DNA from 3 places in the Thalassotalea crassostreae genome. Region 2 is predicted to be linked to each of the others. Evidence: predicted binding sites of a transcription regulator. Region 2 holds the regulator's gene; each other region holds the start of a gene.

The links. The regulator FNR, encoded in region 2, switches genes on or off when oxygen is low (the NO sensors DNR and NnrR bind a similar motif). The targets are predictions, from matches to a motif close to TTGATCTAGATCAA.
Region 1: a site for FNR is predicted at 2,037-2,050, ahead of LT090_RS06220 (glutamate-cysteine ligase family protein). Genes of this name have one in related genera too.
Region 3: a site for FNR is predicted at 3,499-3,512, ahead of LT090_RS15870 (TraR/DksA family transcriptional regulator). Genes of this name have one in related genera too.

Annotation. Positions count from the first base shown of each region.
Region 1 is NZ_CP017689.1:1,429,278-1,434,875, reverse strand. Features, by position in the region: gene LT090_RS06235 (YqcC family protein) at 17-334, opposite strand; gene LT090_RS06230 (DUF3549 family protein) at 464-1,510, shown strand; gene LT090_RS06225 (DUF3301 domain-containing protein) at 1,616-1,918, shown strand; gene LT090_RS06220 (glutamate-cysteine ligase family protein) at 2,102-3,574, shown strand; gene LT090_RS06215 (M14 family metallopeptidase) at 3,565-4,605, shown strand; gene LT090_RS06210 (prenyltransferase) at 4,636-5,565, opposite strand.
Region 2 is NZ_CP017689.1:2,095,294-2,100,891, forward strand. Features, by position in the region: gene LT090_RS09105 (heavy metal translocating P-type ATPase) at 1-1,978, shown strand, start outside; gene ccoS (cbb3-type cytochrome oxidase assembly protein CcoS) at 1,975-2,181, shown strand; gene LT090_RS09115 (sulfite exporter TauE/SafE family protein) at 2,178-2,846, shown strand; gene fnr (fumarate/nitrate reduction transcriptional regulator Fnr) at 2,890-3,612, shown strand; gene uspE (universal stress protein UspE) at 3,818-4,738, shown strand; gene ttcA (tRNA 2-thiocytidine(32) synthetase TtcA) at 4,939-5,598, shown strand, end outside.
Region 3 is NZ_CP017689.1:3,677,264-3,682,861, reverse strand. Features, by position in the region: gene LT090_RS15885 (acyl-CoA dehydrogenase) at 1-44, opposite strand, end outside; gene LT090_RS15880 (coiled-coil domain-containing protein) at 325-2,496, opposite strand; gene LT090_RS15875 (YdcH family protein) at 2,833-3,087, opposite strand; gene LT090_RS15870 (TraR/DksA family transcriptional regulator) at 3,127-3,450, opposite strand; gene LT090_RS15865 (LEA/WHy family protein) at 3,612-4,097, opposite strand; partial or broken gene LT090_RS15860 (VF530 family protein) at 4,215-4,442, opposite strand; gene LT090_RS15855 (glutathione peroxidase) at 4,589-5,320, opposite strand; gene LT090_RS15850 (metalloregulator ArsR/SmtB family transcription factor) at 5,570-5,598, shown strand, end outside.

The DNA.
Region 1 (5,598 bases), 670 kb from region 2:
TTTTAGTTTACAGTGACTACTGATTGCTTAGCGTAGCGTCAATATCGGCGATAACCTTAATTAGGTTATTCGCTTTTTCACCAAGATGTTTAAATGCTTCTTCTGCCATCGGCGTCAAACTAATTTGACTTGGCAAGGTCATCCCCTGTTCAATCATCAGTTTTATTTTCACGATAAAGATAAACTGTAACCATTGCTCAAAAGATAATGTGTCAATACAAAATGGCTGTGTTGACGCTAAAGCCTCTCCGCTGGGCGGCTGTGTCTGCCACAAATTTTGCATCGTTAACTCTTGCTCTAGATGTTTAAGTAACTGTAAAACTTTAGATTGCAATTGCTGACCCTTTTAATGAATTGCTTAGTGTTTTATTTAAGTAAAGTTTATTTAAATAAATGGAGTTGCGCTGCAATTATATTTATAATGCGACCACTTTTGAACTACTAATGCTGACGCACCGCAATTATGACGCAAATATCGACTATTTCCGAGTTACTAAAATTATCGAATTCCAAATATCGAATATTTGATATCGGTCGTGTCGTGCAAAAAATTGCCAAGCAAGACTTTGAAAAAGTAGAGCAAGCGATGCAACCATACCCTTACCCAATACAAGGACATGCATGCTTTGCAATCGCCTTTTGGCAAGAACAAAAATCAGCACCTTATTTATGGTTCGTAAAGCTACCATTAGACGAGCGCGGTTTACTTAATCAAGGTTCAAGAAATCACTATTTGGCGATAATCCTAGAGGCCCTTGGTAGCGATTTAACGCAAGATCCGACCGAAAAACAAGAAGAGTTATTACAAGCTAATCCGTATAACTTTACGCCGAGCCAATACAAACTAGCGACTTTGAATGCGTTAATTAAACGTGATTTAAAGCAGAATGCATCTGAGTATTACGAACATTGTCAACTGTACATGTCTGGTAAACTTGGATTAGATAATTGGCAAGGAGTCGGAGTGCAAGGCATTGCCGATTTCGCCGCTCGAATCGATGATAAGCAAAATGCTGCAAGCTTAATTGATAACTTGGCGATGCTGCCAGAGCAAGTATTTAACATTTTATGTGGTGCCTTAGAAAACCATCCGTTGCCAATTGACCTTTTAACCAAGGTAATTGCCTTAGCAAAAGAGGAAATAGCTCAACAGGATGTAGACTTCTCTCGTCTATCGAACTTATTAAGAGCTATGTCTGCCAACGCCGAAAATCCATTGTTAGTGCAATTCATTACAGACATATTAAACAATGAACAGCTAAATAATTTAAACCTTTTAGTGACCATCTCTGGTCGCTGTTACCCAGCGTTAATTGTTCATAAACAACTGATGGCATTTTTAGAAAAATTAGTCACTTGTGTCGGACAGGAAATATTCGTCGCAGTATTTAAAGATTTAATCGCGATCCCTAAAATAAGACCAACCTTAATGCAATGTATTAGAGATCCACAGCGCAGTGACGTGCTAGGAAATGCGATTGGTCAGTTATTTAATCAAGTAAAAAACTAATCAAGCTCCAGTCTTGAAAAACGAGCATACAAATACAACATAGTAATAAATCAACAAATAAAATAAATTGAATCTATCGGTTCAATCTCAACGTTAAAGGCATATATGATGGCAGAAATTTGGGTATTACTAATTGCTTGTACGATCATTTGGTACTTTAACCACTTACGTAAAGTTGCAGAAAAAGCACGTAAAGTCGCGACTCAACATTGTGAACAATTAGAGCTACAGTTTATTGCGATTGCTCGTGTTAAAACTCGTTTTAGTGCAAGTAAACGTTTAGGCATTTTTGTAAAAAGCGATTTTCAGTTTGAATTTAGTGGCGATGGTGAATCTAGCTATAAAGGACTATTGCATATGCACGGATTAAAACCTGCGGGTTTTGATATGCCTGCTTATAAGTTTTAATCTCGATTTTTGAATATCGGCAACGCTAAAACAAAAAACCTTTTCCCTCTTAAAACAGCTGATTTAATTGAATTTTATAACTTGCGTGGTTAATTTACATAAAATTAACACTCAAAATTTGACCTCAATCAAGTTCCATTCCCACAAAAAAGCGCATTATTTTTCTAAAGGAGAAATGATGCTATGGGTAAAGACGTATCACAAAAATCGTTTACAGATAATGATTACAAAGTTTTCCAACAGGCTCTGTACCATCAATTAACGCAACTAAAAGACATTTTAGCAAGGGACCATTTTGGTGACGAAACGCTGAAATTTGGTGCCGAGCTAGAGATGTATCTTATTGATGATAATGGACAGATAAGTCCATCAAACCAACTCTTGCTCAACCAACTTAGTGATCCTCAATATCAAGTTGAACTCAACAAATATAACTTGGAGCTAAACCTTAGTGCGGTCAAGCAAAACGGTAAGCCGTTCACAGCAATTCGCAATGAAATGCTTGAGAAAACCGCACAGCTCGAACAAATCGCCGCTAAAAATAATATCAATGTTTTACCCATTGGTATTTTGCCGACGCTGAAGAAGCAAGATATAAATCATCAATTGATGACTGATTTAAGTCGCTATCACTGTTTATCGAATCATTTATTTGAACAGCGAGGCGATGCTTTTTCAGTGAACATAAACGGTGAAGAGCCGATCACCGAGCGCTTTGATGATATTTGTGCTGAAGGTGCTAATACATCCTTTCAAGTTCATATGATGACCCAATATAAAGATTTTAATAATGTCTTTAATGCCGCGCAATTAACCATCCCTTTAGTCACCGCAATAGGCGCTAATTCAGCGATATTCCTCGGTAATCGAGTTTGGGATGAAACTCGAATAGCGCTTTTTAAGCAATCACTCGATATTCGTCATCAACACCAATACCAATGGCATGAACCAACACGAGTGAATTTTGGTTTTGGTTGGCTAAAAGATAACGTCTGGGAATTATTTGCTCAATCAGTAGCGCTCTACCCGCCTATCTTGCCAGCACTATGCGATAACGACAGAGCCAATAATGAACGCCTTGAAGAGCTTAATATGCATATGGGAACACTGTGGCCATGGCATAGACCAGTTTATGATCATCACGGCAATGGCCATATGCGTATTGAATTTCGAGCAATACCCGCAGGCCCAACAAGTATCGATATGGTGGCAAATGCGGCGTTTGCAATTGGTTTAGCTAATGGCCTAAAAGATGAAGTAAACGACTTTACTGCAATTATGCCATTTCGTTATGCCGAGTATAACTTTTATCGTTGCGCTCAATATGGGCTCGATGCAAAAGTCCTTTGGCCACTCAATCATTGCTATAAATTAGAAGAAGTAAGTATTTGCGAAGTGATAAAACAATTACTTCCTAAAGCCAAAAAAGGATTACTCGATTTAGGCATTGATAAAGATGAAGTCGAAACTTATCTTGGCGCGATAGAGCAGCGCTTAGAACAAGGCGTCACCGGCGCGATATGGCAAAAGAAGACTGCCCAACATCTTGAGCAAACGCTCGATAAAGACGAGGCCTGCCAACAACTAGTAAAACTTTATTTAAATCAATGTCGAAGCGCTAAACCAGTTAGCCAATGGGAACGATTATGGTCGTAGATTATAACGAAATTAACTTTCTTAAAGACCCTGATTTAATTTGTTTAAAATCTGATTATGACCAGTTTTTAATGTCATTAACAGGGCCAACTGTCATTGATATATCTGGCATAGATAGTAGTCGCACCCGAGTTATTACAACTCTGATCCACGGCAATGAACCGTCAGGGTTAATTGCAATTCATCGATGGTTGACTCACCTAAAGCCTCAACAACGGCCGCAAACGAACCTACGTTTTATTATTTGCTCGGTCGAAGCCGCCAGTGCTAGCCCAATATTAAGTCACCGTTTTTTAGAGGGTGCGTTAGATTTGAACCGCTGCTTTAATAAAGAACTCGATTACGGCTATTTTAAACGAGCCAATATTATTGCTAAAGCGATTAAAGAGGTGTCACCTGAAGTGGTTGTTGATATCCATAATACTTCAGGTTTTGGCCCCGCATTTTCTGTATGTACTGACAAAACCGAGATGGCCCTTTCGCTGTCAGCACTATTTTGTCATTCGTTAATTATATCTGATATTAATCTGGGCGCACTGATGGAAGTCGACTTTGGCTGTCAGGCCGTAACGATTGAATGCGGTGGTAGTCAAGATCAACAGTCCCATGAAATCGCGTATCAAGGGTTGTGCAAATTGACCTCATTTGACGACATTAGCCGCTATCACTTTGAACGAGACGTCGATGTTTTTCTGCAACCTCTTAGGTTGCAAGCTAAACCTAGTTGTGACATTCATTATGGGCAAACAGATGAAGGAAAAAGCGGACTTACATTAGTGCAAAATATCGAACAATTTAATTACGGCACATTTTGGAAAGAGCAAATGCTTGGTTGGTTAGATAACAATGGTTTGGAGAATTTACAAGTCATCAACCATGCCGGAAAAAATGTGGTCGAGCAGTATTTTGAATTACGTGAAAATCAACTAGTCGCTAAGATAGATCTTAATTTATTTATGGCGACCTCTGTAACGCACATCGCCAAAACCGACTGCCTATTATATTTTGTACCACATAAGAATCAGTTTTAGAGGGTAGTTATTAAGGGTTATTAAGGGCTATTAATAAACCGATATTAACAAGGTGAGCGCCAATAACATTGGCGTTACGTTAGCAACAATCACGTTCAAGCCTAGCAGGGGAATAAGATTACCTTGTTCAACAAACTGCTGACTATTAAGCTCTTTAACGCCGTCACTGGACACTAAATTTTTAAGAGCGACAAACACATACAGAGCCACAACCAGCGGCATTAAGGTAAAAAGAGCGATCATCGGAAAGAATTCGAACACACAGCTGATTATCACAATGACGATTGCAGCTATTGATAATAGGCCGTAAATAAGCGCCGCAGATTGATAACCATAGCGTATTACAAAGTGATCACGACCAACGGTTTTATCTGCTTCTGCATCAGGAAATTGGTTTAGTAATAGCAAATTACTGACCACAATGAGAGCGATAATACTTGCCAAAATAGCGGTAAGATTGAGGGTATTAGTCAATACAAAATGAGTACCAAGTACGATTAATGCCCCAAAACCCACTCCAGGCGCCAATAGGCATAAAAGAGGTTGGGTGTTTATATATCGGGTATAGGTGATAATAATAGCAACACCAGTTACGCCATAAGCACCAAGCCATAAGCTATTGATGGTAAGTAAATAAAGACCAATTATTATGGTCAATAATAGCGCCCCTATCGCAACCATTTTAACGCGATTAAGCACGCTAGGCTCAGCAACTATGGCGCCGCTGCCACCACTAAATGGTGTTTTCGATGTTTTTAAGTCTAAACCGGAAGTGAAATCTTGATATTCATTAATGGTGTTTACCGCGACATGAGCACTTAACGCGCCAATTAAACACAGCAATAATTCTAAAATTGATACTGGGTAATCGCCATAAATACTAGTAGAAAAACCTAAAAACACACAGCCAAGCGCTAATGTTAAAAACTTTAATCGCATTGCTTGTACAACATAGTTCATCGCTAATGGCCTATCTGTTATTTTTTGAGCTTT
Region 2 (5,598 bases):
CGAAATTCTCTCTGCAATCAGTCAAATTGGTTATCAAGCATTACCTTTTAAAGCCGATTTAACCGAACAGCGTAACATCAAACAATCGAAAGCCTTTATCAGACGTCTGGGGATTTCAGGCATTCTAACCATGCAAGTTATGATGATTGCTATAGGCTTATATTTCGGCGCATTTAGCGATCTTTCCGATCACAACCTCACTTACTTGCGCGGTACTAGCTTTGTTTTATCATTTCCAATAATAACCTATGGCGCCTTACCATTTTATATTGGCGCCTACAGTGCCATAAGAGCGCGCAGATTATCAATGGACGTTCCTGTTTCAATTGCGATAATACTGGCCTTTAGCGCAAGTACCTATGCAACATTCTTCGAAACTGGAGAAGTGTATTTTGAATCACTGTCGATGTTTACGTTTTTATTACTTATCGGCAAGTTTTTGGAATTTCGAGCGAGGGCTCGCGCCGCTGAAGTATCAGCGAACCTACTAAAATTAATGCCGTTAAGCGCAACTAAGCTGATTAATAACGAAGAAACGATCGTTAGTGCTAAACAACTACAAATTGCCGACATTGTAATCGTCAAGCCAGGCGAAACTATACCAGGCGATGGAATTGTTCACTCAGGCAACACCAGCGTTAACGAGTCGATGTTAACTGGTGAACATTCACCGGTGAATAAAAGCTTAGGATCACAAGTGTTTGCTGGCACAGTTAATGGTGATGGCAATATTACCGTAGAGATCAGCCAAACTAATTCAGACAGCTTTTTAACTAACCTGATCAGGTTAAGTGAGTCAGCGCAAGCACACAAACCTAAAATAGCCCAATTATCTGATCTCATCGCCCAGTATTTTGTTGCCATAATATTAGTAACTGCAATCGCAACTGCTACCTATTGGTACTTTAACGCGCCTCAGGAAGCTTTCTGGATAACTTTATCGGTATTAGTAGCAACTTGCCCATGTGCATTGTCGTTGGCCACCCCTACCGCTCTTACCTGCGGCACAATTCGATTAAACCGTGAAGGCATCATGATAAAAAGTGGTCATGTATTGGAAACAATGCCTACGATCAATTGTTATGCGTTCGATAAAACCGGTACGTTGACAAATGGCGCATTTGCGATAACCAAAGTCGAGGTACTTAGCGAGCACTATAATGAGCAACAATTACTCGCCATTGCCGCCGCAATAGAAACGCGTTCTGAGCATCCTATTGCCAAGGCGTTTAGTGAATATCGTGACTTTAACATTAACACTAAAAATATTGACGTGATCCCAGGTTGTGGCATCAGTGCGACACTCATTGATAGCAACCAAATGCCAAGCACGGTAAATATCGGCAAAGTAAGTTGGATAAATGAAACATGCGACATTGCTGAAAAATATTATAATGCTCAATGCTTAATGACGATAGACAATACGCTGGTTGCCGTATTTTATTTAGAAGATACCCTTCGCGATGATACTAAGCACGTATTGCAAGAATTGACGTCAAAAGGCAACGACGCTCTTTTGATCAGTGGTGACAGTGAAGCCGGTGTAAATAAATTTTGCCAACAAGTTAATATCAGAGAGGTCCACCATACCTGCACAGCGACTGATAAACTAATTCTTATCAAGCAAAAACAAGAATACGGAAAAAACGTTGCTATGGTTGGCGATGGTGTGAACGATTCACCAGTATTTGCCGCAGCTCACATTTCAATAGCAATGGGTAGCGGTACGGAAATAGCAAAAAGTGGGGCTGATGTTATTTTACTTAATAACCAACTTTCAAGCTTATTAAATCTCACCCGCATATCCAATAAAACATCTAGAATTGTGAAACAAAACTTTGCTTGGGCGTTTGCTTATAACTCGATAATCCTGCCACTGGCAGTATGTGGTTTTATCACGCCATATATGGCAGTATTAGGTATGTCAGCAAGCTCTATTATCGTGGTTACCAATTCACTAAGGTTATTAAAGTCATGAGCGTGATCTATATTCTTATCCCTGTTGCTCTGGTCTTTACGGCGATTGCCATTTATTTGTTTTTCTGGGCGGTTAAAACAGAACAATTTGATGATCTTGAGAAACAAGGCATGAGCATTCTATTTGACGATGATAAGCAACAAAACAACACTCGCGAAAATAATCAAACCTCTAGCAACGAAGAACTAGAAAAGAAAAAATGAGCTTAGACTTTTTATCGGCATTTTTGATTGGTTTAGCGGGTGCAGGACACTGCGTCGCAATGTGCGGTGGCATTACCACAATGTTGACGTCATCAATTGCCGGTGAACGTAAGCTAAACTTTTCGTTACTTTTAAGCTATAACTTAGGACGCATCTCTTCCTACGCTATCGCCGGCGCTATTGCTGGTTTAACAGGCTCGTTAGCGGCAAAATCCATCGGCGATCATATTATTTGGCTTAAAGTTATTGCTGCAGTCTTTGTTATATTACTTGGTCTATACATTGCCAAATGGTCATTCTTATTAAATCGTGTTGAGGCCATTGGTTCGTATTTATGGAAGTACCTACAACCATTCTCGAAACGATTTATACCGGTAACAAATATCAAGCAAGCATTGGGGTTAGGTGCAATTTGGGGATGGTTACCCTGCGGCCTTGTGTACTCAACCCTTACATGGTCTGTAGCAAGCGCTGATTGGCTAAATGGCGCATTAATTATGGCTGCCTTTGGTTTAGGAACGTTACCCGCTCTATTAACTTTAGCGTCAGGATTTGCATTTATCACCACAACCTTACGCAGTGACATTTTTCGAACCCTAACCGCTCTACTTCTAATTGCATATGGCGGTTATTCATTAATGATTGCTCTACAACAAATATTTTAGTAAAATTTAACGATTAATTAATAGTTTATAGAAGTTAGTAGTTATGCCTCAAACAATCCCGGTTGCGAATAATATTAAGTGTCAAAATTGCAGCATAAGTGAATTGTGTCTTCCTTTTAGTTTAAATGAATCAGAGCTTAACTTACTTGACGACATCATTTCTCGTAAAAAACCGATTCAAAAAAATACACAAATATTTAAAGCCGGCGAAAACCTTCATACGCTCTATGCCATCCGTTCAGGTACTTTTAAAACGTTTATAATTTCAGAACAAGGTGAAGAACAAATCACTGGTTTTCACTTAGCTGGTGATTTAATGGGATTCGATGCGCTTTCTAAGAAAAAACATCCAAGTTTCGCGAAAGCGTTAGAAACGTCAATGGTTTGTGAGATCCCATTTGAAGTATTAGATACGCTATCTAATAAAATCCCTAAGCTTAAAGCACAAATGATGAATTTAATGAGCAACGAAATACTCTGCTCTAGCGAGATGATTTTATTATTAAACCGTAAAAATGCCGAAGAGAAACTTGCTACATTTTTAGCAAGTTATGGCCATCGTTTAGGTAGTCGTAATTTATCAAATATGGAATTCAACCTGCCGATGACTCGCAGTGAAATTGGTAATTATATTGGCTTAACAATTGAAACTATTTCTCGTTTAATGACAAGGTTTCAAAAAGAAGGCCTTATTAAAGTCGAAAATAAGTTTATAACGATTATTGATAAGGACGCGTTATACCAACTTGCAGGCTTTAATAAATAGCCGAGGACTAACTCTTTACATAAGGCACCTAAACGGTGCCTTTTTTGTGTTTAAAATCACATAATCTTTTAAAATATTTGATACGAATCAATAAGCTATGATTATTACTATTTTTAATGCTAACAAATTTGTAACAATCAATAGAAGCGATTAAGCTTAATATACCGTTTATTTATACAAATTCTCGTTAATTAAGGCCAGACTCATGGAAAGTTATCAAAATATCCTCGTTGTTATTGACCCGACTACAGAAGACCAAAAAGCATTGGCAAGGGCATGCACCCTTGCGAGCAAAACCAACGCAAGGATTACTGCTTTTTTAACTATCTACGACTTTTCATACGAAATGACCACAATGCTGTCAGGTGAAGAACGAGAGGCAATGCGAGAAACTGTAGTTAATGACAGAGAACTATGGCTCAAAGACCTCATTAAAGACATGCCGTGTGATATTAGCACTAAAGCGGTATGGCACAACCGACCTTTTGACGCGATATTAAGTGAAATCCGTGATAATAACTTCGATTTAGTAGTAAAAAGTACTCATGAACACCCTGCACTGCAGTCAGTGATATTCACACCAACGGATTGGCATTTAATTCGAAAATGTTGGGTACCTTTATTACTTGTTAAAGAACATCAATGGCCAGAAAATGGTCATGTACTTGCTGCCGTTAACGTTGGTAGCGAAGAACTCGAGCATCAATCGCTAAATAACAAAATTACCGAAGAAGCCCTTAATCTTAGTAAGTTGATCACCGCAGATACTCATTTTGTTAATTCTTACCCTGGAACACCTATAAATATTGCTATAGAAATTCCGGAATTTGACGCCAATGAATATAACCAAGCAATGAAGAACCATCACCGCGATGTAATGCGAGAACATGCTGATAAATTTGGCATTGATTATGATTTTCTGCACGTTGAAGAAGGATTACCAGAGGATGTTATTGAAAAAGTAGCTAACGACATCGATGCAGAACTCGTCATTCTTGGTACAGTGGGTCGTACAGGTCTTTCAGCTGTACTTATCGGCAATACTGCTGAGCATGTAATAGACAGACTTAACTGTGATTTATTGGCGTTAAAGCCTGACGGTTATGAATCACCATTCTTGAAATAACCAATTCATTATATTTATTGCGACTATTGCTTAACAATCTATCCAAACACCCCGTGTGATTACTCCAGTTTTATCACACGGATCACTAACATTTAACTTATCGTTAACCTTAAAATAACCGAGTCCTACTTTGCCTGAGCACTTTGCTCAGGTATAATGCGCGCTTTTTAAACTTAATCATAAATGCAAAGGCTTCAAGCATGTCTATAGACGTTAGCACCGAGAAAAGCGACGAAAAGTTAGCTAAAGCAAAACTTAGCAAATTAGAGAAACGATTTCGTCACAATGCAGGTAAAGCGATCAGCGATTACAACATGATCGAAGACGGTGACAAAGTTATGGTCTGTCTATCAGGTGGTGCTGATAGTTATACGATGCTTGATATATTGTTAAAATTGAAGGCCTCTGCACCGATTCATTTTGATATTATTGCGGTCAACCTAGATCAAAAACAACCAGGCTTTCCAGAGCATATTTTACCTGCTTATCTAGAGGATTTAGGTGTCCAATACCACATAATTGAAGAAGATACTTACGCTATCGTCAAAGATAAGATCCCAGAAGGCAAAACCACCTGCAGCCTATGCTCTCGCTTGCGTCGTGGCATATTATACAGTACCGCAAAGAGGTTACGCGTAACCAAAATAGCGCTAGGTCACCATCGAGATGACATGATAGAAACCTTAATGCTTAATATGTTCTTCAATGGTACTTTAAAAACCATGCCTGCAAAGCTTGTTTCAGACAATGGCGAGCATGTCGTTATCCGTCCTTTAGCGTACTGTAAAGAAGTTGAAATAAAGCAATACGCTGCGCTAAAACAATTCCCGATTATTCCGTGTAACCTTTGCGGAAGTCAA
Region 3 (5,598 bases), 1.6 Mb from region 2:
TTGAGTAAAAGAATGTCTTCCCAGTTTGACTGCGCTGCGCTCACGGTAACTCTCCTCTGTGGATCATGACATCAATAATATTGCACTGATGTTTTGAGGTTTAGATATGTTTAATATCACTCAAGCTAAATTGATTTTTTTTAGATAAAATTTTGTATAAAAATTATAAGGTAACAATGCAAAGGTATCAGGATTATGTCAAAGATCAAATACGACTTGATAAGAAGAGAATAATATTGCCGCAAGTGTAAAAGATACTCTACAGTTTTAGCTCTATATTGGAACGTAGTATATAAATTAGAGTTTTTTGATGTTTGCTAATTTTTACTTGCCCGCCAATTGTTTCTGCGCGTATTCAAATTTCAATCGATACTCAGTAATCTTATCTTGAAGTTCTGCGGTTTCATCGTTAAGACGTTGTTTCAATTCTGAATTTTCATCGCGGAGTTCTTTTAAGGTATTGCGAATCTGATCATCGCTAGAGTCTTGACGAGATTTCAATGTCGCATTTTTTTGCAGGTAGCTTGAAACTTTTTCTTGCTCGGCTGCCAATGCCGCTTCTAGTTTTGCAATTTCAGATGATTCATTCGTTGTTTGTTTTTTCAGTGTCTCTAGTTCTTTACCTAACTCAGCTTTGTCATTGTTAAGCTTTTCAATAATTTTGTCGGTATTACTTTGGTGAGTATCTAATTTATCTTTCTGCTCTTTAAGATCTAAATTAATTGCGCTGATTTGTTCATTAAGGCTGTTGGTTTTACTGTCGCTTTCACTTGCCAACTGTTTGATTTCCGCTTTGTGGGACTTATTCAGTTCGGACAATTCACTGTCATGCTGTTGGCGTATATTAATGAGCTGTTCGGTAGTCTTCTTATGATTGCTTTCTAACTCTGATAATTGTTCTTCTTTGCGTTCGACTTTATCTTTAAGTGCGCCGTTTTCAATCCAAGTCGACTTTTGTTTTTTCTCGCTTTGCGCCAGCTGTTTTTCAATATCATTCAGCTGTTGTTGCAAATCTTTTGTCGCCTGTTCAAGTTGCTGTTGATGTTGTTGCTCAATATCGGCAATTTGTTGTTGCTCGGCGTTAAGGTTTTGCAAATGATGATCAAGCTCAGTCTGTATCTTGTCTTTGCTCTTGGTTAAAGCACTAACCTCTTTGTTTAATGCCGCTACCTTTGATTCGGAATCTGTTTGTAGCTGCTCAATTGCTTTTTCATAAGCTGCTTTTTCTGATTCTAACTGTTGGCTGAGTATGTCACGTTCATTGGCTTGTGCTGTTAACTCAGTAATTTTTTCGTCAGTAGATTTTTGTTGTTCTTTGAGCGCTTTTTGTTGTGTTTTTTCGGCATCCTTAAGCTTTACTTCGGCAGCGGCCAATGTTGCTTGAATGGCTTCTAATTGTTCTTGTAATTGCGCTATGTCTGCAATGTGTGCAGTTTCACTATCTTGTAATTTTTGTTTTTCAGTTTCAATAGACTTCAGCGCTAAGGTATTAGCGTTGATGGTTTTATTCAGTTTTTCTATCTCTGACTTATATTGTTTGTCAACCTTGGCAGTTTCTTGATCTATGCGCTTAGCAGAGTTTTTATTTTCCACCGTTAACGCTTTGTTATCTTTCTCTAATTGCTTGATACTCTTGTTGAGCTCGGCTATTTCTGCTTTGTTCTTGTTAACTAATTCTTGAGACTTGGTTAGCTTGCCTTCAAGGCTTTTAAGGGCCTGTGAGCTTGAGCCAGAGGCTTGCTCATAGATCGATAAACGCTCTTTGTGTTGAGCAATGAGTCGCTCAGTTTCCGACTTGTGAGCGATATTTTTTTCAGCGATCTCGTTATTTAACTTACTGACACTTTGTTCGCTATCGTTAAATTTTGACTCTAGCTCAGTAAAGGTATCATTGAGGTCTTTGTGCGCCGTTTGTAGCTGTTCAAACTGATCTTGGTCACCGTTTAGGCTGGCTTTTAATTCTGCAATTTCAAGACTCGTGGTTTCTTGTAGCTGTTTGTGAGTTGTTTCGAGCTTAGTTAGCTTTTGCTCTACTTTCTTTAGTTCTTTTTTTAGTTCGGCGTTTTCTTGATTCAGAGGTTCAAGTTGTGACTGTAACAGGTTTCGGTTGTCTTTAACCAAACGAATTTCTTCGTTAAAGCTTTGCTCTTCTTTTAGCTTAACTTTTAAAATGGTACCAATGGTTTCGTGTTTTTCTTTTAGTTGCAGGTATTTAGTTTCATAGCGCAATAGCTTTTGATTAAGCTGCTCTATTTCGCTGTATTTGAGATTTACTGAATTGTGTTTTGATTGGCTTAATTTTTCATGAACTAGATTATATTTTTCATCCAATTCATTTTTTTGTTCAACAAGAGCTTTTTGTTTTTCTACCTCGGCTTGTTCACCTAACTTAGCGGCAAATTGCTTAAACTTATCCTCTAGTTGGATAAATATATCTCCAGCCAGTAATTGCAACTGCTCTTCCGTGTCGTTATCTAATACAGACTTGTCTGCCATAATAAGCTCTTGTTGTTTTTATATATCGTTATTATTACTACTAGCATTTAATCACGTTTGATAGGATTTACAAAATTTATCAAACTCTCACGGTGTCGAAAATTCAGTGTTTTAATGAAACAGCCGAAATAGTTTAATCAATCCCGCATCAAACCTAGATAAATGCTATTTCTTAAGCATAGCAAATACCATGATGATTTTTCACAAAATTTTAACATGTCGGAGTTGTTTTTACGGTTTTAGGCGTCAGAAAAAATAAAAGCGCCACAACAGGCGCTTTCTTTGGCATAAATTCATCGTTATATGATGAAGTTTATAAGACTTTAAATAGTGTATTTAAGCCTTTTTGGTTTGGTATTTTTTAATCATTAAAAATAGCTCATCTTTATGATTAAGACGTTGTTTCTTTAATGATTCCAAGTAATCATCCGATGTATTTTCTACACCTTCTTCAATGCGAATAACTTCATGATCAAGCTCATGATAAGCCTTAAATACTTTAGCAAAATGATTGTTGCTCATTTTTAGTTCATGGATTTCATCGTGATACTCAGGAAATTCGTGATGCAAATCGTGTTTTTGAATGTTCATAATTTTAATCCTTTGATATTGTTATTTAGTATTTAGTATTTAGTGTTCAGTTTGAGCGCAGCTAATACAGGTTTTGGCATAAGGCAATGCAGTTAGGCGCTGTTCGCCAATTTTATCTCCGCAGGTGCTGCAAATACCGTATTGTTCTGTTTGCAGTAATGCTAATGCTTGTTCAATCTTGTTTAGTTCTAAGCGAGTCTGTTCACAGATCTCGACTAAAACCTCATCGTTTTCTGATTCTGTGTTTTGTTCTGCGAAGTCTTGGCTGCGACCTTTTTGAAAGTCTTTCTCAATAGCGACTAAGCGCTTGGTGAGTTCAGCTTTTTTTTCGTTGAGGGTATTGGTTAGCTTTTCTACAATCATTGTCATACTCCTTATGACTGTAGATTAAACAATTGAATAAATATGATTTTGATCTAGCGCAATAAATGTAGTTGTTAACTATAAGTTAATCGATAACTACAAGTTAATGCGCTCTGAGTGAATTTTGAGTGCAAACTTAAGTATTTGAAAATACGCTATTGTTATAGAGAATTTTGAATGGCTTTTTGCGGAATAAAATTACCTTCGCGTTTAAAGTTAAACATTGGCAGGTAATCACTAAATTCAATTTGACTGTCTAGTTTATAAGATACTGTTTTTGTTGGTTTGCGAATGATTTCTTTAATCACTTTATAGCTGTTAAACCAATCCGCTTTGCCAATAAGCACAACTTCTTGAGAATCATTAGCACTTATAGATGGTAAATTTTTATTCTTACCAGCTAATAACGGTTCAGAATTTACCAGCAATTTATAATTCAACTGACTAATATCAAGATCAAAGCTATTTGGATTTGTAACATTTAGGGTGATCTTAAACGCTGGGTTTACGCCTTTAAGTGGCAACATTTCAATACCAACAACTTCTACATCTGGCTCTTTAACATCAGGCATCACTTGTGCACATGCGCTAATCATAAGCACTGAGAAAACAAACATTAGAGCACGTAAAGGAGAAGGTGTTGTCATTTTATGATCCTTAAAAAGCAATATTAGATTACGATAGCGTCTCCTAGCATTATCTATTTTGACGTATATGGCTAGTAAATTTATTCGCTATTGAGTTTTGGCTGGCAGTTATTCTGATTCGGAATTTATGCGATGTTTGTTCTTAATATAAAGCTGCTCAACTTTTTCTCGCGCCCAAGGTGTTTTGCGCAAAAACTTCAAACTCGAGTTAATGCTAGGGTTATCAGTAAAGCAACGAATTTTGATCAGCGCACCTAATTCTTTAAACCCAAAATAGGCTTCTAAGTCTGTTACGATCGTTTTTAAGGTTACACCATGGAGAGGATTATAAGGTTGGTTATCCATTGATTATTGCTTCTTACTTTGTTGCCAAGATAAGATAAATAATACCAAAAAACCGGGGTCAGAGTCAGATTAATTCCTTATAAAAATAAAATTAATCTGACTCTGACCCCAGTTTAAATGCGCGAGCATTATTTTTCAGGTATCAGTTAGCTTTCTAAAAAAGCGGCTAAATCGTCACTACCACCGATATGCTGGTTATCAATAAATACTTGCGGGACAGTTTCACGACCAGTAATTGCTTTAAGTGACGTTAAACTTGCACCACTACCTAAAACGATTTCTTCGTAGTCATAGCCATTTGCAGTTAATAACTCTTTTGCTTTTATACAAAATGGACAACCAGGTTTGGTGAAGATACTTACTGATTGTGGTTTTTTCGCTGTTGGATTGATGTACTCCAACATTGTGTCTGCATCAGAAACTTCAAACGGGTCGCCCGGAACATTTGGTTCAATAAACATTTTCTCAACAACACCGTCTTTAACTAGCATTGAATATCTCCAGCTACGTTTGCCAAAACCGATGTCGCTTTTGTCTACAAGCATGCCCATACCTTCACTGAACTGGCCGTTGCCATCAGGAATTAGGGTAACGTTGTCTGATTCTTGATCAGCCGCCCAAGCATTCATAACAAAGGTATCGTTTACTGAAACACAAACAATTTCATCAACGCCATTTTCTTTAAATGTTTTTGCTAACTCGTTGTAGCGAGGCAAATGCGTAGATGAACACGTCGGTGTGAACGCGCCTGGTAATGAGAATAAAACAACGGTTTTACCTTTAAATAATTCATCAGTAGAAACGTTTTTCCATTCGTTGTTTTGACGGGTTGGGAATACAACGCTAGGTACGTTTTGACCTTCTTTATTATCTAACATATCTGTCTCCTAAATATTATGGTTACGCTGCAAGGCAACGTTTAATGTCTAACTAATTTCGATGGGTTAATTATGGAACAGTTTTTAAATTTAATAAATTGATTTAAATTGATTCAATTAATCTAAAAAACAAATTAAGAGTTTTTCCTAAAATGCAACTCTAACAATTTTTTACCATTCACTACTTTTTATATACGAAAAAACGTATATAATGAAATCCATATATACTTGCCATGTGAAGAGATGCAAATGAATAGTGTTCAGTTTTTTAAAGCATT